DNA from 4 places in the Streptomyces sp. Q2 genome. Region 4 is predicted to be linked to each of the others. Evidence: riboswitches for the same ligand, from Rfam matches in the RefSeq annotation. Region 4 holds a riboswitch; each other region holds the start of a gene.

Region 1 (4,833 bases), on a different contig from region 4:
AGTAGCCGTCCAGGCCGGTCTCGTCGCCCTTGGTGAGGTACCCGGCGAGGGCGTCGCCGAGGAGGAACGCGTCGTGCAGGGCGAGGTTCATCCCCTTCGCCGCGATGGGGGCGGTCAGGTGCGCGGCGTCCCCCGCCAGGAAGAGCCGGCCGAACACCATGGGCTCGACGACGTAGCTGTGCATGTCCAGGACACGCTTTTCGATCAGCCGCCCCTCGGTGAGCGGGCCGAGGCCGGTGGCCGCGAGCCGCTCCTGGAGCTGCGACCAGACGCGTTCGTGCGACCAGTTCTCCGGGTCGTCGCCGGGCGGGCACTCCAGGTAGTACCGGGTCACCTCGGGGCTGCGGGCCATGTGCCCGGCGAAACCGTTCGGGTGGATGCCGAACACGACACAGTCGTTGGACGGAGGGGCCTCGGCGAGCAGCGCCAGCCAGCCGATGCCGTAGTCGTGCCGGGAGATGTGCGCCTGCTCGGGCAGGGCGCCACGGGTCGCCCCGCGCCCTCCGTCGCACCCCGCGACGAAGTCGCACTCGACGACCTCCCGCTCGCCCGTCTCCGCGCCGACGTACGACACCGAGGGCCGGTCGGTGTCCAGATCGTGCAGCTGGACGTTCCGCACGCCGAACCGCACCTGCCCGCTCCGCACGTCCGCGTACTCGCGCACCAGGTCCGTCACCAGCAACGGCTGCGGGTAGACGAAGTGATGCGTCCCCGTCAGCTCCACGTACGAGAAACGGAAGCGCTCACCGCCGAACCGGAACTCGCACTCGGTGTGCAGCTGCGCGCGCTGCAGCAAGGTGTCCGCGAGACCACGCCGCTGAAGCCCGCGCACGGCCCACTCCTCGAGGAGGCCCGCCCGCGGCCGCTGCTCGATGAACTCACGCGTCTCCGTCTCCAGCACGAGGCAGTCGACGCCGGCGGCCCGCAGGATGTTGCCGACGGTGAGCCCGGCGGGCCCGGCACCCACGACAACGACCGGAAAGCGTTGCGGAGCAACGGAGTTGGGAGGACTGGTGGCGGTCACCCGCACATTATGTCGGGGCGTCCGGGAGGGTTTCGGCAATTCCGGACGCAGCGGAATGCCCGCGTGACCACCCGAGCTGTCAGAGGTGTTGGTGCTGCGGGCGGCCAGGCACCGGCCCCTCGGTGTCCTCAGGGGGCGATGGGCCCGTCCGTCAGCCCAGGCGGGGGATCTCGATCGCCGGGCAGCGGTCCATCACCATTTCCAGCCCCGCGGCCCGGGTGCGGTCGTACGCGGCCTCGTCGATGACCCCGAGCTGGAACCAGACGGCCTGCGCACCCCTCGCCACCGCCTCGTCGGCGACCGCTCCGGCGAGGTCGCTGTTCACGAACACGTCCACGACGTCCACGTCGAAGGGGATGTCCGCGAGCGAGGCGTACCCCTGCTCCCCGTGCACCGTCTCCGCCTTGGGATGCACCGGCACGATCCGCTTGCCGTAGCGCTGCAGCACCTCTGCCACGCCGTACGCGGCGCGCTGCCGGTTCGACGACAGGCCGACCACGGCCCAGGTGTCACCGAGCCCGGTGAGGATCTTGCGGACCGTTGCCTCGTCGCCGTACACGGTGGTCTCCTCGGGGTCGCGAACGCACTGACCTCTGGCACAACAGCGCGCCGCGACCGTGGATTCCCCACCGTGATAGCTTGCCGAGGCCAGTCGAACCCATGACACGTGGGTCAGGGAATCCGGTGCGAATCCGGAGCTGACGCGCAGCGGTGAGGGTGACGGGCGGGGCCTCGGCCACTGGACGACGGTGTGTCGTCTGGGAAGGCGCCCCGACCGGATGATCCCGAGTCCGAAAACCTGCTGGCGGCCCTCGCGGTGACGTACGGCGGGGGAGCACCGTACGACCGGGCTCCGCGTTCGAGCCCTCGACGATCGAGGACCATTCCCGTGCAGATAGCACGTCTTGCCCGTCCCTCCGCCCTGCTCGCGGCCGGATCCCTGCTCCTGGCAGGCTGCGGCGACGCCGGCACATCCGCTGCGAAGGCCGCGGTCAGTCTCGACAACTGCGGCCGTACGGTACGCGTCGAGGCCCCGCCGGAGCGTGCCGTCTCCCTCAACCAGGGCACCACCGAGATCATGCTCTCCCTCGGCCTCGCCGACCGGATGGCGGGGACGGCGACCTGGACCGACCCCGTGATGAAGGGCCTGGAGAAGGCGAACGCGAAGGTGGAGCGGATCGCCGACAACAACCCCTCCTTCGAGCGCGTCCTGGACGCCGAGCCGGACTTCGTCGCCGCCTCCTTCGTCTCCACGCTGGGGAAGGGGGGAGTGGCCTCGCGGGAGCAGTTCGAGAAGCTCGGCGTGCCCACGTACGTCTCCCCGTCCGACTGCGCCGGCAAGGACAACTCCGGCGACGGCGACGGCGCACGGTCCGAGCCCCTTACCGCCGAGGCCGTCTACGGCGAAATACGTGACCTGGCAGCCGTCTTCGGGGTGAAGGAACGGGGCGACAAGCTCGTCGGCGAGCTCAAGGCGCGGATGGCGAAAGCCACTTCCGGCATCCACGCCTCGGACGTGACCCTCCTGTACTGGTTCGCCAACTCCGAGTCGCCCTACATGGCGGGCTGCTGCGGCGCTCCCGGCGTCATCACGCGCTCCCTGGGCGCCAAGAACGTCTTCGACGACACACACGACGAATGGCCGCAGATCAACTGGGAGACGGTCGCCGACCGGGACCCCGACGTCCTCGTCATCGGCGACCTGACCCGCAAGTCGCAGACCGCCGAGTCGGCCGAGAAGAAGATCGCCTTCCTGGAGTCCAACCCGGTCACCAGGAACATGGCCGCCGTCCGGCACCAGCGGTACGTCCTGCTGAGCGGGCAGGCCATGAACCCGACCATCCGCACGATCGAGGGCGTGGAGCGGGTCGCGGCCGGCCTGCGCGAGTTCGGGCTCGTGAAGTGACCGCCCGGGCGGTCCTGCTCGGTGCGGCCGGGACGGTCCTGCTGTGCTGCTCCCTCGCCGTCGCCATCACCATCGGCCCGGCCGACATCCAAGTCGCCGACGTGTGGTCCGTCGTCGCTGCCCATCTGGGCGTCGGCACCTCGGAGTTGACGCCGATCCGGGACGGCATCGTGTGGCAGCTCAGGCTGCCGCGCACGCTCCTCGCGGCCGTGTGCGGCGCCGGACTCGCCGTGTGCGGCGCGGTGATGCAGTCGCTGCTGCGCAACCCGCTCGCCGACCCGTTCGTCCTCGGGGTGTCCTCGGGCGCGTCGACCGGGGCCGTACTGGTGGTCGTGCTGGGCGTCGGCGGGGGCGCGGTGTCGGTCCCGGCGGGCGCGTTCCTCGGCGCCCTGGTGTCGTTCGCGCTCGTGCTGTTCCTCAGCCACACGCTCGGCGGCGGCACCGACCTGGTCGTCCTCGCCGGCGTCGCCGCCATGCAGCTCTTCTCCGCCCTCACCTCGTTCGTCGTGATGACCGCGGCCGACGCCGAGACCACCCGGGGCGTCCTCTTCTGGCTCCTCGGCTCCCTCGGCGGGGCGGGCTGGACCGACGTGTGGGTGTGCTTCGCCGTCCTGGCCGTGGCGCTGGTGGTGTGCCTGTCGTACGCCCGCACCCTGGACGCCTTCGCCTTCGGGCAGGACGCGGCGGCCGCCCTCGGGGTGTCCGTGGCCCGCACCCGTCTGGTGCTGCTGTGCGTCACGGCCCTGCTCACGGCCGCGCTGGTCAGCTCGGCCGGGGCCATCGGCTTCGTCGGGCTGGTGCTGCCGCACGCCGCCCGCGCCCTGGTCGGCCCCGGCCACGCCCGGCTGCTGCCGGTCACCGCGCTGGCCGGGGCGGTCTTCCTGGTGTGGGTCGACACGCTGGCCCGCACGGTCCTCGACCCGCAGGAGGTGCCGGTGGGTGTCGTGACGTCCCTGATCGGAGTGCCGGCCTTCGTGGCGGTGCTGTACCGGACGCGGAGGGTGCGGTGAAGGAGACCCTGCGCACGGAGTCCGACGCGCCCGCCGCCTCAGCCGAGGGCCTGCGTGCCGACCGGGTGAGCCGCCGAGCCGACGGCCGCCTCATCCTGGACGGCGTCACCCTCGCGCCCGCACCGGGCTCCACCGTCGGTCTCCTCGGCCCCAACGGCTCCGGCAAGTCCACCCTGCTGCGGCTGCTGGCCGGCCTGCTCGGGCCGAGCGCCGGCGTCGTCACGCTCGACGGCACACCGGTGGCCGGTCTGCCCCGCCGCGAGGTCGCCCGGCGCCTCGCCGTGGTCGAGCAACAGGCAGACACCCAGGTCGAGTTGACGGTCCTGGACGTCGTACGGCTCGGACGCGTCCCGCATCGCCGCGCCTGGACGCCCGCCGCCGCGCACGACGAGGCGGCCGTGCGGTCGGCCCTGGACCGCGCCGGGCTCACCGATCGCGCCGACCAGCCCTGGCACACCCTGTCGGGCGGTGAACGCCAGCGGGTCCAGATCGCCCGCGCGCTCGCCCAGGAGCCCCGCGAACTGCTCCTCGACGAACCCACCAACCACCTCGACATCCACCACCAGCTCGACCTGCTGTCCCTGGTCACGGCCCTCCCGGTCACCGCCGTCGTCGCCCTGCACGACCTCAACCTCGCCGCGATGTACTGCGACCGGGTGGTCGTCCTGCACAGCGGCCGGGTCGTGGCGAGCGGCACCCCGGGTGACGTCCTGACCGAGCGGCTCATCGCCGAGGTGTACGGGGTGCGGGCCGCCGTGACCCGCGAGGGGCCCGAGGAGCGGCCCCATGTGCGGTTTCTGGGCACGCTGATCTGAACGTGTGTTCGGGCGGGCGGTGGCGCGGTGCGGTCCGCGCGCCTACGCTCACCTCGTGCTGCGCATCACCGACGCCCG
Region 2 (4,833 bases), on a different contig from region 4:
TGCGGACGGTGTCGACCACCTCGAAGGCGAAGCTCATGTGCATCGTCTCGTCGCGGAACACCCAGTTGGTGCCGGTGGCCAGACCGTGCAGCAGACCCCGGCTGCGGAACCAGTAGACGTACGCGAACGCGCCGTAGAAGAACAGGCCCTCGATGCACGCGGCGAAGCAGATGAGGTTGAGCAGGAAGCGGCGGCGGTCGGCCTTGGTCTCCAGGCGGTCCAGCTTCTCGACCTCGTTGATCCACTTGAAGCAGAACTCGGCCTTCTCGCGGATGGAGGGGATGTTCTCCACCGCGTCGAAGGCGGCCGCCCGGTCCTGCGGGTCGGGCAGGTAGGTGTCCAGGAGGGTCAGGTAGAACTGGACGTGGACCGCTTCCTCGAAGAGCTGCCTGCTGAGATACAGCCGCGCCTCGGGGGAGTTGATGTGCTTGTACAGGGTCAGCACGAGGTTGTTCGCCACGATCGAGTCGCCCGTCGCGAAGAACGCGACCAGCCTGCCGATCATGTGCTGCTCGCCCGGCGTGAGCTTCGCGAGGTCGGCGACGTCGGAGTGGAGGTCGACCTCCTCGACGGTCCAGGTGTTCTTGATGGCGTCCCGGTAGCGCTCGTAGAAGTCCGGGTAGCGCATGGGGCGCAGAGTCAGCTCGAAGCCGGGGTCGAGCAGGTTCTGGTTGCTGGACATTACTGGCAGGCCTCGCAGGACTCGGGGTTTTCCAGGGAGCAGGCGACGGCCTCTTCGGGGGCCGGCTGCTGAACGGGGACAGCGGCCTGGGCCGCGCGGGCGATGCGGGTCGCCGGGCGCGAGCGCAGGTAGTACGTCGTCTTCAGGCCCGACTTCCAGGCGTACGCGTACATCGAGGAGAGCTTGCCGATGGTCGGCGTCTCCAGGAACAGGTTCAGGGACTGGGACTGGTCCAGGAACGGGGTCCGGGCCGCCGCCATGTCGATCAGACCGCGCTGCGGGATCTCCCACGCCGTGCGGTACAGCGCCCGTACGTCCTCCGGGATCCAGGTGAAGCCCTGCACCGAGCCGTTGGCGTCGCGCAGCGCCTCACGGGTGCGGGCGTCCCAGACGCCGAGCCGCTTCAGCTCGTCCACCAGGTACGAGTTGACCTGGAGGAACTCGCCGGACAGCGTCTCGCGCTTGAACAGGTTGGACACCTGCGGCTCGATGCACTCGTACACGCCCGCGATCGACGCGATGGTGGCGGTCGGCGCGATGGCGAGCAGCAGGGCGTTGCGCATGCCGGTCGTGGCGACACGTGCCCTCAATGCCGCCCAGCGCTCCGGCCAGGTCAGTTCGGTGTCGTAGTGGTCGGGGTGCAGAACGCCACGGGCCGTGCGGGTCTTCTCCCAGGCCGGCAACGGGCCGTTGCGCTCGGCGAGGTCCGCGGAGGCCTCGTACGCGGCGAGCATGATGCGCTCGGCGATGCGGGTGGAGAGCTGACGGGCCTGTGGCGAGTCGAAGGGCAGCCGCAGCTGGAAGAAGACGTCCTGGAGGCCCATCGCGCCGAGGCCCACCGGGCGCCACCTGGCGTTGGAGCGGCCCGCCTGCTCGGTCGGGTAGAAGTTGATGTCGACCACGCGGTCGAGGAAGGTGACGGCGGTGCGGACGGTCTCGTCGAGGCGGTCCCAGTCGATGTCCCCGGCCGTCCGGTCGACGAACGCGCCGAGGTTCACCGACCCCAGGTTGCACACCGCCGTCTCCCCGTCGTCCGTGACCTCCAGGATCTCCGTGCAGAGGTTGGAGGAGTGCACGACGTGGCCCGGCTCGGCCGTCTGGTTGGCCGTGCGGTTGGCGGCGTCCTTGAAAGTCATCCAGCCGTTGCCGGTCTGCGCGAGGGTGCGCATCATGCGGCCGTACAGGTCACGGGCGGGGATGGTCTTGCGCGCGAGGCCCTTTTCCTCGGCCTCGCGATAGGCGGCGTCGAACTCCTCGCCCCACAGGTCCACCAGCTCGGGCACGTCGGCGGGGGAGAACAGCGACCAGGGCGCGTCGGCGCTCACGCGGCGCATGAACTCGTCCGGGATCCAGTGCGCGAGGTTCAGGTTGTGCGTACGGCGGGCGTCCTCACCGGTGTTGTCGCGCAGCTCCAGGAACTCCTCGATGTCAGAGTGCCAGGTCTCCAGGTAGACCGCGGCCGCGCCCTTGCGCCGGCCGCCCTGGTTCACCGCGGCGACGGAGGCGTCGAGGGTCTTCAGGAACGGGACGATGCCGTTGGAGTGCCCGTTCGTGCCGCGGATCAGCGAACCGCGGGAGCGGATGCGGGAGTAGGCGATGCCGATGCCGCCCGCGTGCTTGGAGAGCCGGGCGACCTGGTGGTAGCGGTCGTAGATGGAGTCCAGCTCGTCCTTCGGGGAGTCCAGGAGGTAGCACGACGACATCTGGGGGTGCCGGGTGCCGGAGTTGAAGAGGGTGGGGGAGGAGGGGAGGTAGTCGAGGCGGCTCATGAGCCGGTAGAGGGCGGCGACTTCGTCGAGAGCCCTGACCGTGTCGTCCTCGGCGAGCCCGGACGCCACCCGGAGCATGAAGTGCTGGGGCGTCTCGATCACCCGGCGGGTGATCGGGTGCCGGAGCAGATAGCGGCTGTGCAGGGTGCGCAGGCCGAAGTAGCCGAAGCGGTCGTCGGCGTGCAGGTCGACCAGGGCGTCGAGGCGGTCGGCGTGCACCCGCACGAACTCGGCCGTACGGTCCGCGACGAGGCCCTCGCGGTGGCCCACCGCCACCGACTCGGTGAAGGACGTGACGCCCTGGGAGGCGGCCTCGGCGCGGATGCTGACCGTCAGCAGGCGGGCGGCGAGCCGCGAGTAGGCGGGGTCCTCGGAGATGAGGCCGGCGGCCGCCTCGGTGGCCAGCTCGCGCAGTTCCGTCCCGTCAGCCCGCGCGGACCGGCCGCGCAACGCGGCGGCGGCGACCCGGCCGGGATCGGCGTCGGGGAGGTCGGCGGTCAGCTCGGTCAGGATCCGCAGCAACACGGTCCCGGGACCGTCGTCGGCCACCGGTGTCACTGAGGCCGGATCTGCTGGCGCGATGGTCACGTGGGGCTCTCCCTCGCTCGGCACGGGGACCTTGCGGAGGGCAGGCGGCAGCACACGAGCGCACGCGGCGTCGCGTCCACCGGCCCATTCCACGAGGCCCGGACGTCATGGCACCCGGGCCTGATGGCCGGGCGCGCTGTCGGCAGGTCCTCGGACTGACTCCCGTGCACGCATAAACGCGCATGAGTACACCGTTGCGGGACAGTTCCGGATTCGCACCGGATTCCCCTGCGGCGACAGCGAGCATGAGCATACATCTTGTGCCGGGTGAGGAAAGCACCCCCATATGTTGTGTCGCGCTGGTTTCAGAGCGTCAACTCATAGGTGACGAGAGTGATGTCGTCGACGCCCGTCGCGGCCGCCGAGGTTGGCGGCGGGCGGGGACACGGCAACGGGCCGCCGGATTTCTCCGGCGGCCCGTGATGACGTACCGCTCAGTGCGAGGTGCCCGCGGTCGCCGGCGGCAGCTCCACCTGGACGCCCGGGTCGCCGGCGTCCGCCGTGTAGTCCTCCGGGGACGTCTCGTCGATTCCCTCGGGGGCCTTCAGCGCCTTCAGGACGAAGGTGAGGACCACCGTGACGGCGACGTTGAGGAGGAACGCCGTCAGGCCGATGTAGCCGATCTCCCCGATGCCGGGGATCTCCTTGGACGAGCCGCCGAAGTGCTTCTGCGTCGGCGAGGCCACCCCGTACGCGGCGACCGTGCCGTAGACCATGCCGACCGCCCAGCCGGCGAGCAGGGCCCAGCGGTGGAACCACCGTGTGAACAGGCCGCCGACCAGGGCGGGGAAGGTCTGCAGGATCCAGATGCCGCCGAGCAGCTGGAAGTTGATGGCGACCGTCTTGTCCATGGTGAGGACGAAGGCCAGCGCGCCCACCTTCACCAGGAGCGACACCAGCTTGGAGACCTTGGTCTCCTGCTCCGGCGTGGCGTCCGGCTTGATGAAGTCCTTGTAGATGTTGCGGGTGAAAAGGTTCGCGGCCGCGATCGACATGATCGCCGCCGGCACCAGCGCGCCGATGCCGATCGCCGCGAAGGCCACGCCCGCGAACCAGTCGGGGAACATGTTCTCGAAGAGCTGGGGGATGGCCAACTGCCCGTTGCTCACCTTGACTCCGGCCGCGATCGCCATGAAGCCCAGCAGCGCCAGCAGGCCCAGCATCAGCGAGTACAGCGGCAGGATCGTGGTGTTGCGGCGGATCACCTCGCGGCTCTTCGAGGACAGCGTCGCCGTGATCGAGTGCGGGTACATGAAGAGCGCGAGGGCGGAGCCCAACGCCAGCGTGGCGTAGGTCCACTGACCGGCCTCCGCCGGGACCAGCGCCCCGCGCGGCGCGCCGGTGGCCGGGTTGGTCTGGCCGTACGCCTCGCTCGCCTTGGCGAAGATCTCGTCGAACCCGCCCAGCTTGATCGGGATGTAGATGATCGCCACCGCGATGACGATGTAGATCAGCGTGTCCTTCACGAACGCGATCAGCGCGGGCGCGCGCAGCCCCGACGAGTAGGTGTACGCCGCGAGCACACCGAAGGCGATCAGCAGCGGCAGGTCCTTGACGAACCAGTTGGTGTCCTCACCGCCGCCGACGCCCATCACGTCGAGGACGGCCTGGATACCGACCAGTTGGAGCGCGATGTACGGCATCGTCGCGAGGATGCCGGTCACGGCCACGGCGAGCGACAGGCCCTTGGAGCCGTGACGGCCGCGCACGAAGTCCGAGGTCGTCACGTACCCGTGCTTGTGCGAGACCGACCACAGGCGGGGCAGGAAGGTGAAGATCAGCGGGTAGACCAGG
Region 3 (4,833 bases), on a different contig from region 4:
GCCGCCGCGCCCAGTACTGCCACGGCCGCGGCGCCCGCGAGCAGGCCGAGAGACGGGCCCTGGTCCTCGGTGTCCTTCTTCGGCGCGGCCGTCGGTTGCCTACGCCCCACCGGCTCCCCGCATCCCGTCTCCGGATACCCCGAGATCGCGCACAACAGGGCGTTGGTGTTGTAGCGGAGGGGCTTGGCCACGGCGGCCAGGGCCTCGGCCGTCGTGGCGTCGGGGGCGGTCACCGCGCATGCCGTACGGGCCGCCGGCGGGGTTTCGCCGGCCGGGGCGTCCGTCGGCGTACCGAAGTCGATGACCAGGGCGACCCGCTTCCTGCCGTCCTGCGCCGGCGTCTTCGCGCAGATCGTCGTGAAGTCGGCCGTGCCGCGCGGCTTGGTCGCGTCGCCGGAGTCCTCGCTGACCGCGAAACGGAAGCCCTGGACGTCGCCGTCGGAGGGACGGGTGGTCGAGGGACCCTGGGCGGCGTACGTCCACTGGTCGCCGTCACGTTCCCAGAACGACCAGTAGCGGTAGCCGGCCGCCTGGGCCTGGCCCGCGGTCCCGAGGAGCGGGAACGCGGCCAGCAGCACAAGGGCCGCGGCCCGGCGGCGGATCACGGCTGCTGCCTCTTCCTGCGGCTGCTCAGCAGGAAACCGACGCCCGCTCCGGCGGCGAGGCCGGCGCCGACCATCCACCAGACATCGCCGTTGCCGGAGCCGTCCGCGGAGTCGTCGCCGGAGTCGTCCTTGTCGCCGGCGTCGCTCTCGGCGGTCGCCGGCTGCGGAGCCGGCCCTGTCGCGTTGAGCTGCTTCACCAGGTCCGCCCCGCCGAAGTCACGCGGGTCCGTGTCGGTCGCGTGGGCGGCGAAGATCAGCTGGGCGTAGGCGGCGGGGCCGCTCTGTGCCGCCCAGGCGGAGGAGTTCCGCTCCAGCCACTCCAGCGACTTCTTCGCCTCCGCCGTCTGACCCTGAGCGGCGAGGGCGACGACGGCGTCGGCGGTGTTGCCGTAGTCGGGCTGGTCGGTGGAGCCGGGGAGGGCGGAGGTGAGGTGGCCGTCCTTGGCGAGGGCCTTGGTGAGGTAGGCGGCGCCGTTGGCGGCGGCCTGCTGCGGGGACGGATAGCCGGAGTCCGAGCAGGTGGCGGCCTCCGTCTGCTTCGCGGGCTCGACCGCGAGTCCCTGGCCGAGCGCGCCGACGACACCCGCCGCTGTGGCGTCCGCGTTGGCGGCCAGCTTGCCCTCCCTGTCGGGCTGGAAGGCGAAGGCACCGGCGCCGGAGCCCTCGCACGGCAGGGCGAGCTTCACCAGGGCGTCGTACGGCCCCTGTTCACCCTTGTGTACGTCCTGCGGCTTCTCTCCCACGGCGGTCAGCGCGCCGACGACCACGGACGTCGAGTTGGTGTCGCTGGCGCCGCCGGGGGTGTAGCCCCAGCCGCCGTCCTTGTTCTGCACGGACTTGAGCCAGGCGACGGCCTTGCCGGTGACGGCGTCGTGGCCGCCGAGCGCGGCGAGGGCCTGGACGGCGGCGGCGGTGTTGTTGGTGTCGACCATCAGCTTCGGGTCGCAGGCCGTGGAGGTGTCGGCCCGGTAGGGGGCGAAGGCGCCGTTCGCGCACTGCTGCCCGGTCAGCCAGGACACGGACTTCGCGGCCGGCTTCACCCCCACCGTGTGCTGGGCGAGCAGGGCGAGGGACTGGCGCCAGACACCGTCGTACGTCGGGTCCGTGCCGCCGTAGAGCGCGGCGGGCAACGCCTGCGAGGCGGAGGGGGACGGGTCGGCGGCGACGGCGGGCGCGGCGGCCCCGATCACGGCGGTGGCGGCGGCCAGCACCGCGGCGCTGCGGCGGACGTTCATGATCGGCGGGTGCCTCTCCCTGTCAGGGAGCCGGGCAGCACGGGACACCCCGGCGGCTCGGCTCCGTATACCTCGACGGTGCCGCACACCGGCCGGTTTGCCGGTGCACGTGAGCCGGTCACGATCCGTGCGGGGCAGTCCGGCTCACCGTCCTTGATAAACGGTTCACGGTTGCGGGTCAGCGCCGGAATTGCACCGGCTTCCCCCCGTACGGGTGTGATACGACCCGGCCACTCTACCGGCCCGTAACGAAGCCCCTGAGGGCAGCCTGTGCGCCCGGGTAGGTTCGGCCCCATGCAGCCGACGGGGAGACTGCTCGGCTCCGGCCGAGCGAACGACGTGTACGAGATCGACGAGGCGTGGGTGCTGCGCCGCGACCGTGAGGGGTACGGGGACGCGGCCGCCGAGGGTGAGGTGATGGAGCACGTGCGCGGCCACGGCTATCCGGTGCCGCGCGTCCGCCCGGCCGACTCCACGCGCACCGACCTGGTGCTGGAGCGGCTGTACGGCCCGACGATGCTGCAGGCGGTCCTGACCGGCTCCCTCGCCCTCGACGAGGCGGGCGCCACCCTCGCCGGACTGCTGCGCGACCTGCACGCGGTCCCGCCCCGCCGCTCCACCGGCCGCGTCCTCCACCTCGACCTCCACCCGGACAACGTCGTCCTCACCGCCGACGGCCCTCGGGTCATCGACTGGAGCAACGCGGAGGAGGGCGATCCGGGCCTGGACTGGGGCATCTCCGCGATGATCCTCGCCCAGGCCGCCGTCACCGACGAAGCGCTCGCCGACCCCGCCCGCACGATGCTCGGCGCTCTGCTCGCCGACCCGACCCACCTCACCGAGGCGGGCCTGACGCAGGCCCGGCAGCGACGGGCGGACAACCCGACGATGAGCCGCCGGGAGGTCGAACTGCTCGGCGAGGCGGAGGACTTGATCCGCTCGGTCGTGTCCTGAGTCGTGTCCTAGTCGCTGGTCCGGCCGCTCGCGTCCAGCACGTCGCTCGCGGCCGGAGGCCGAACGTCCAGGGGCTCGTCGAAGGCGCTGAACGCGGTGGTGCTGTGGTAGTCGGTGCCCTTGTAGACGACCTTGAGGAGGTGCGGCTCGCCCTCGGTGGCGACGTAGAACGTGTAGGTGCCCTTCTTGACCGCCTTGTCGGTCACGACCAGCGAAATGGCCGGTCTGCCGTCGACCTCGGTCGGTTCGCCCTTGGTCGCCTTGCCGAAGGAGGAGAACGGGTGGGTGCAGTTGGAGAGTCCGGCTTCCTCCGTTTCCCACGCCGTCTCCTTGGCCGGGGACTTGACCCAGCGCTCCTGTTCGCCCGTGCCGGCCACCTCCTTGCCCGCCATCTCCAGGTAGGCGCGGTTCGGCCGGACGTAGTCCGCGTCGCCGATCCGGATCTGTTCGAGGCGGGCCCCGTTGGTCCAGGTCCGACTGGACCTGCACGCGCCCTCGAGGTCGGTCGTCAGACGGCTGGTGGAGCCCTCGCCGGAGGCCACGGTGGTGGTCCTGGCGTCCACGGTCACCGACTCGAGTGCCTTCATCGTGTCGTTCGCGTCGTCCAGCAACTGCTCGGCGGACGGCTCCTCGGCGGAGGAACTCCCCGAGCAGCCGGCCACCGCCCCGCCGGTCGTCACGCAGGCCAGCGCGACCGTCATCACGGTCAGCGTTCTTCGCACGATTCCCCCCATTCCCTCCCCATTCCCCCTGATCATGGCCGGTTCAGGTTATCGAACCCATGCGCGGGGTGGGTCCGCCGAAGGGGAGGTGGAGGACGCGGGTGGCGAGCAGCCAGGTGCCGTCGGGGCGGCGGTGGAAGGAGTCCTCGTAGTGGCCGACCTGGACGGGCGGGCCGGACGGGACGGGATCCGTGCGGCCGTCGTGGCCGTCGACGCGGTACGTCGTGAAGTACGAGGTCGCCGTCGCCGTGTCCGGGGAGGTCACCGTGACGAGGATGTTGGACATCAGGCGACGGGAGAGGCGGTCGGCGGGGCGGGCGGCGAAGTACCGGCGCAGTGCGTCCCGGCCCTTGACCAGACGATCGCCGTCAGGCCACCGCCAGCTGCCGTCCTCGGTGAACAGCTCGGCGACGGAACCCGGTTCGCCGAGGTCGAGCCGGCGGACGAAGTCGATGACCAGGCGCTCACAGGCGCGCTCGGCGAGGAGACGGTCGATGGGGTCCGTGGGATCCATGGGGTCGTTGGTATCAACGGCGAGGTATGCGGCGCGACCGTTTTATGCGGCCAGGGAGGTCACCTTTACACGTATACGGCCGGGGAAGTCACCTTTACACGTATACGGCCAGGGAGGTCACCCTTCACACGGCCAGGGAGGTCACCCTTCACACGGCCAGGTACGTCACCGGCTCACTCCCCGCCACCGCCTCCGCCCGCCCCAGCTTCACCAGGCGCCGCAGATGTGCCTCCGCCTCCGAGACGGCGATGTTCCGTGAGACGTACGGGATCTGGGCCCAGGGGCGGTTCCACTCCATGCGCTCGGCGAGCTGCCAGGGCGCCAGCGGCTCGGTCAGGAGGGTGAGCAGGCCGGTGAGGCGGTCCTCGTGGTGGGTGAGCAACTCCCGGACGCGCGAGGCCGCGTCGGTGAACGCGTGCTGGTGGGCGGGGAGTACCTCGGCGGGGGCGAGGCGGCCGACGCGCTCCAGGGAGTCGAGGTAGTCGCCGAGGGGGTCGGTGGCAGTGGCGTCGTCGGGGTCCTCGTACAGGCCGATGTGCGGGGTGATCTCGGGGAGCAGGTGGTCGCCGGAGAACAGGCGCCCGTGGCCCGGGAGTTCGGCGGGGTGCTGTTCCTCGAGGTGCAGGCAGACGTGGCCGGGGGTGTGGCCCGGTGTCCAGATCGCGCGCAGCCGGCGGCCGGGGAGGGTGAGGAGTTCGCCGGGGACGATCTCGCGGTCGGGCAGGGCGGGGGCGAGGCCGGGGACGGAGCCGGGCCTGGTGGTGCGCATCGGCGCCAGGTGTTCCTCGGGGGCGCCGGCGGCT
Region 4 (4,833 bases):
GAAGGCCAGGGCGAAGGGCGCCACGTTCGTCTACGTCAAGGCGACCGAGTCCACCACCTACCGCAACCCGTACTTCGGCCGGCAGTACAACGGCGCGCGCGAGGCGGGCATCATCCGCGGGGCGTACCACTTCGCCCTGCCGAACACGTCGTCCGGCTCGGCGCAGGCAGCGCACTTCGTGCGCAACGGCGGCAGCTGGAGTGCGGACGGCTGGACACTGCCGCCCGCGCTCGACATCGAATACAACCCGTACGACAAGAAGCACAAGTGCTACGGCCTGACCAAGCCGAAGATGGTCAGCTGGATCAAGTCGTTCAGCGACGAGGTCAAACGGCTCACCGGCCGCCGTCCGGTGATCTACACCACCGCCCACTGGTGGAACACGTGCACCGGCGGCAGCCCCGCCTTCGCCGCCAACCACGCCCTGTGGGTCGCCCGCTACAACTCGGCGAACGCCGGAACGCTGCCCGCCGGCTGGTCGTTCTGGACCATCTGGCAGTACGACAACAGTGGCGGCCTGCCGGGTGACCAGAATCTCTTCAACGGGTCCCGGACCCAGCTGAGGGAGTTCGCCAGAGGCGACTGATCCCGCGGCGTCGGGGCCGCGCGGATCAACTGGAGCCCGGTGGAGCGAGAACCGTCGAATCCAGACACCGTGCGGCCCTGCTCAGTTCATCTTCCGTTCACCCTGGTTACCTACGTTCATCTGGCCAATGACCTCGAACGATTGCCTGGGTAAATGGAAAACTTCTCGCTGATCCTCGCGATTGTGGTAGTAACCGCACTCGCGTTCGATTTCACGAACGGTTTCCACGACACCGCCAACGCGATGGCCACCACCATCTCGACCGGTGCACTCAAGCCCAAGGTCGCGGTGGCCATGTCCGCCGTGCTGAACCTTGTAGGCGCTTTCCTCTCCGTGGAGGTCGCCAACACGATCTCCAAGGGTCTCGTCGACGAATCCGGCATCCGTCCCGAGGTCATCTTCGCCGCCCTGGTCGGCGCGATCCTCTGGAACCTGCTGACGTGGCTGGTCGGGCTCCCCTCCAGCTCCTCGCACGCCCTCATGGGCGGCCTCATCGGCGCCACCATCGCCTCCGCGGGCGTCGGCGCGGTGCACGGTGACGTCCTGGTCACCAAGGTCCTGATCCCGGCGATCGCCGCCCCGATCGTGGCGGGCCTGGCGGCGATGCTCGCCACGCGCCTGTCCTACTCCCTCGGCAAGAAGGCCGACGGCAAGGCCGCCGAGAAGGGCTACCGCGCCGGCCAGATCGCCTCCGCCGGCCTGGTCTCCCTGGCCCACGGCACCAACGACGCCCAGAAGACGATGGGCATCATCACCCTCGCCCTGGTCGCCGGCGGCGCCGTCGCCCCCGACTCGGACCCGCCCACCTGGGTCATCCTCTCCGCGGGCCTCGCCATCGCGCTCGGCACCTACCTCGGCGGCTGGCGCATCATCCGCACCATGGGCAAGGGCCTGACCGACCTCCAGCCGCAGCAGGGCTTCGCCGCCCAGACCAGCGCGGCCACGGTCATCCTGGCCTCCTCCCACCTCGGCTTCTCCCTGTCCACCACGCACTCCGTCTCCGGCTCGGTGATGGGCGCCGGACTCGGCCGCAAGGGCGGCGTGGTCCGCTGGTCGACGGCGACCCGCATGTTCGTGGCGTGGGGCCTGACCCTGCCCGCCGCGGCCCTGGTGGGCGCGCTCGCGGAGTATGTGACCGGCTTCGGCGCCTGGGGCACCGCCCTCGTCGCCGTCTTCCTCATCGCCTCCAGCGCGGCGATCTGGAAGCTCTCGCGCCGCGAGGTCGTCGACCACACGAACGTCAACGACAGCGAGGAGCCGGCCGGCGTGGTCACCACGGCGATCGCCGCCGTGACGCCGCCGCCGGTCGGGGCCTCGGTGACTGAGGACCTCACGGCCACGATCCCGGCCCCGGCCAGCGCGGCCGACCCCGCGGCCCCGTCGGCCGCGACCACCGTCTGAGCCCCGCCACCCAGGCACCAACCGGCATGAAGGAAGAACCAGCATGAAGATCGACTGGGCGGCCCTCGGATCCGTCTTCGGCATCAGCCTCCTGATCACCGTGACCCTCGTGGCCCTCTTCACCCTCGGCATCGTGGGCCTGTCCCGCCGCGAGCGGGCCGTCGCGCAGGGCGGCACGGCCGCTGCCGCGGTCACGGGTGCGTACGCGTGCTTCGCGGCCTGCGCGGCGGCTGTCGGGTACGGGATCTATCTGATCGTGGCCTGACGTCACGGCACGACAACCGGGCGGGTGCGGGGCTTCGGCCTCGCACCCGCCCGGTTGTCGCATGTCGGCGTCACCCGCGCGGTCGACGGCGACACGTGCGGGGCACACCGCCGGGCGGAGTGCCTCCGTGACGGACGCGCCGCTCAAACCATGCCCTTTCGGTACCTTCCACCCGTAACTACCGGCGCCTCATCCCTTCCTGACGGACCACATGCGTTGACGAAGCGTGATCACAAGCGCCTGACCGGAGAGCCGCCCCGCGCAGGCGAATCACCGGCCGGCCGGCCCCCGTGAGCCGACCGTCATGCCACCGATGTGGGTCTCAGCACACTCCCCTCTCGCAGGTCAACAGCAAGTTGACGGCCCTTCCAACCCCGTGGTGGACTGCCGGAGCCATGTACGGCGGTAGGAGAGGAAGCCGGTGTGAGTCCGGCGCGGTCCCGCCACTGTCACCGGGGTAGGAAGCCCCGGGAGCCAGGAACTCTCACCGCCGATCTCGTCGAACCAGGGCGCGGACACCCTGAGTGAGGACATATCGCCATGCGCGGCTGCCGTTCGAGGTTCAACACCAGCACCCTGTCTGTGACAGCGGTCGGCTGAGTCCATGCGTGCCGATCGCGTTTTCGCGTACGGCGCCGCCGCCGGCCTTCTCGGCGACCTCCTGCTCGGCGATCCACGCCGTGGGCATCCGGTCGCCGTGTTCGGGCGGGCCGCGGGTGCCGTGGAACGGGCGTTGTGGCGGGACCACCGGGGGTGGGGCGCGCTGCACGCCGTCGTGTGCGCCGGGGGCGCGGTCGCTGTCGGGGCCGTGGCCGCACGGAGCGTACGTACCTCCACTGCCGCTTCCCTCGCGCTCACCGGAGCCGCCACCTGGGCCGTGGTCGGCGGGACTTCACTCGCCCGGGAGGCCCGGGGCGTCGGGCAGGCCCTGGAGGCGGGGGACATCGACGCCGCGCGGGACCGGCTGCCGCATCTGTGCGGGCGGGATCCGCAGGCCCTCGACGCCGACGGGATCGCCCGGGCGGTCGTCGAGTCCGTTGCCGAGAACACCTCCGACGCGGTGGTCGGGGCGCTGGTGTGGGGAGCCGTGGGCGGTGTGCCCGGGCTGCTCGGCTTCCGGGCCGTGAACACCCTCGACGCCATGGTCGGCCACAAGTCGCCCCGGTATCGGCGGTACGGGTGGGCTTCCGCTCGGCTCGACGATCTCGCCGGGTGGCCGGGCGCGCGGCTCACCGCCGTGCTGGCCGCGCTGACGGGTTCGGATCCCCGGGGCGCCGTGCGTGCCTGGCGGGAGGACGCCGCGAAGCATCCGAGTCCCAACGCCGGGCCCGTGGAGGCCTCGTTCGCGGGGGCGCTCGGGGTGCGGCTCGGCGGGACGTTGTCGTACGGGGGGCGGATCGAGCATCGGCCTGTGCTGAACGGGGAGGGGCGTGCCGTGCGGGTGGGGGACATCGAGAGGGCTGTTCGGTTGTCGCAGCGGGTCGGGTGGCTCGCACTGGGGGTGAGTGCGGCGGGGGCACTGCTGCGGGGGCGCGTCAAGGGGCGCTCGGGGCCGCGGGCTGTGCCCACCGGTTCGGTCCCGCGCGCGGGTGGTGCGTCATGACCGGTGGTGGTCTTCTCGTCGCCGGTACCACCTCCGACGCCGGCAAGAGCGTCGTCACCGCCGGGATCTGCCGGTGGCTGGTGCGGCAGGGGGTCAAGGTCGCGCCGTTCAAGGCGCAGAACATGTCCCTCAATTCGTTCGTGACGCGTGAGGGTGCCGAGATCGGGCGGGCGCAGGCCATGCAGGCGCAGGCCTGCCGGGTCGAGCCGACCGCGCTGATGAACCCCGTGCTGCTCAAGCCGGGCGGTGAGCAGAGCAGTCAGGTCGTGCTGCTCGGCAAGCCGGTCGGTGAGCTCAGTGCGCGGGGGTATCACGGGGGGCGGCAGCAGAAGCTTCTCGGGACCGTTCTCGACTGTCTCGCCGAGTTGCGGGGCACGTATGACGCGGTGATCTGTGAGGGGGCCGGCAGCCCCGCCGAGATCAACCTGCGGCGGACGGACATCGTGAACATGGGGATCGCCCGGAATGCCGGGCTGCCCGTACTCGTGGTCGGTGACATCGACCGCGGCGGGGTCTTCGCCTCCTTCTTCGGGACCGTCGCGCTGCTGTCGCCGGAGGATCAGGCGCTCGTCGCGGGGTTCCTCGTGAACAAGTTCCGGGGGGACGTGTCCCTGCTCGAACCCGGGCTCGACATGCTGCACTCGCTCACCGGGCGGCGCACGTACGGCGTCCTGCCCTTCCGGCACGGGCTCGGCATCGACGAGGAGGACGGGCTGCGGGTCTCGCTGCGGGGGACGGTCAGGGAGTCGGTCGTGGCCCCGCCCGTCGGCGAGGACGTGTTGCGGGTCGCCGTCTGTGCGGTCCCGCTGATGTCCAACTTCACCGACGTCGACGCCCTGGCCGCCGAGCCGGGTGTCGTCGTGCGGTTCGTAGACCGGCCGGAGGAGTTGGCGGATGCCGACCTCGTCGTCATTCCGGGGACCCGGGGGACCGTACGGGCCCTGCAGTGGCTGCGGGAGCGGGGGCTTGCCGACGCCC

What was found. Region 4 has a riboswitch for cobalamin ahead of ACWBNA_RS06135 (cobalamin biosynthesis protein). Riboswitches for the same ligand answer to the same signal wherever they lie in the genome.
Region 1: another riboswitch for cobalamin. It lies ahead of ACWBNA_RS39240 (ABC transporter substrate-binding protein); the one in region 4 lies ahead of ACWBNA_RS06135 (cobalamin biosynthesis protein).
Region 2: another riboswitch for cobalamin. It lies ahead of ACWBNA_RS03455 (ribonucleoside-diphosphate reductase subunit alpha); the one in region 4 lies ahead of ACWBNA_RS06135 (cobalamin biosynthesis protein).
Region 3: another riboswitch for cobalamin. It lies ahead of ACWBNA_RS27280 (SCO2321 family membrane protein); the one in region 4 lies ahead of ACWBNA_RS06135 (cobalamin biosynthesis protein).

Annotation. Positions count from the first base shown of each region.
Region 1 covers NZ_JBXEJE010000048.1:6,461-11,293, reverse strand. Annotated here, with positions in the region: gene ACWBNA_RS39250 (4-hydroxybenzoate 3-monooxygenase) at 1-1,024, opposite strand, end outside; gene ACWBNA_RS39245 (CoA-binding protein) at 1,176-1,583, opposite strand; cobalamin riboswitch at 1,657-1,845, shown strand; gene ACWBNA_RS39240 (ABC transporter substrate-binding protein) at 1,914-2,930, shown strand; gene ACWBNA_RS39235 (FecCD family ABC transporter permease) at 2,927-3,940, shown strand; gene ACWBNA_RS39230 (ABC transporter ATP-binding protein) at 3,937-4,755, shown strand; gene ACWBNA_RS39225 (hypothetical protein) at 4,811-4,833, shown strand, end outside.
Region 2 covers NZ_JBXEJE010000002.1:280,412-285,244, forward strand. Annotated here, with positions in the region: gene ACWBNA_RS03450 (ribonucleotide-diphosphate reductase subunit beta) at 1-682, opposite strand, end outside; gene ACWBNA_RS03455 (ribonucleoside-diphosphate reductase subunit alpha) at 682-3,039, opposite strand; cobalamin riboswitch at 3,164-3,292, opposite strand; gene mctP (monocarboxylate uptake permease MctP) at 3,474-4,833, opposite strand, start outside.
Region 3 covers NZ_JBXEJE010000025.1:94,712-99,544, forward strand. Annotated here, with positions in the region: gene ACWBNA_RS27275 (SCO2322 family protein) at 1-605, opposite strand, end outside; gene ACWBNA_RS27280 (SCO2321 family membrane protein) at 602-1,840, opposite strand; cobalamin riboswitch at 1,914-2,090, opposite strand; gene ACWBNA_RS27285 (phosphotransferase) at 2,135-2,794, shown strand; gene ACWBNA_RS27290 (LolA family protein) at 2,803-3,516, opposite strand; gene ACWBNA_RS27295 (nuclear transport factor 2 family protein) at 3,560-4,030, opposite strand; gene ACWBNA_RS27300 (Strvi_7410 family MBL fold metallo-hydrolase) at 4,179-4,833, opposite strand, start outside.
Region 4 covers NZ_JBXEJE010000004.1:58,232-63,064, forward strand. Annotated here, with positions in the region: gene ACWBNA_RS06120 (lysozyme) at 1-586, shown strand, start outside; gene ACWBNA_RS06125 (inorganic phosphate transporter) at 740-1,987, shown strand; gene ACWBNA_RS06130 (hypothetical protein) at 2,031-2,252, shown strand; cobalamin riboswitch at 2,616-2,755, shown strand; gene ACWBNA_RS06135 (cobalamin biosynthesis protein) at 2,857-3,855, shown strand; gene ACWBNA_RS06140 (cobyric acid synthase) at 3,852-4,833, shown strand, end outside.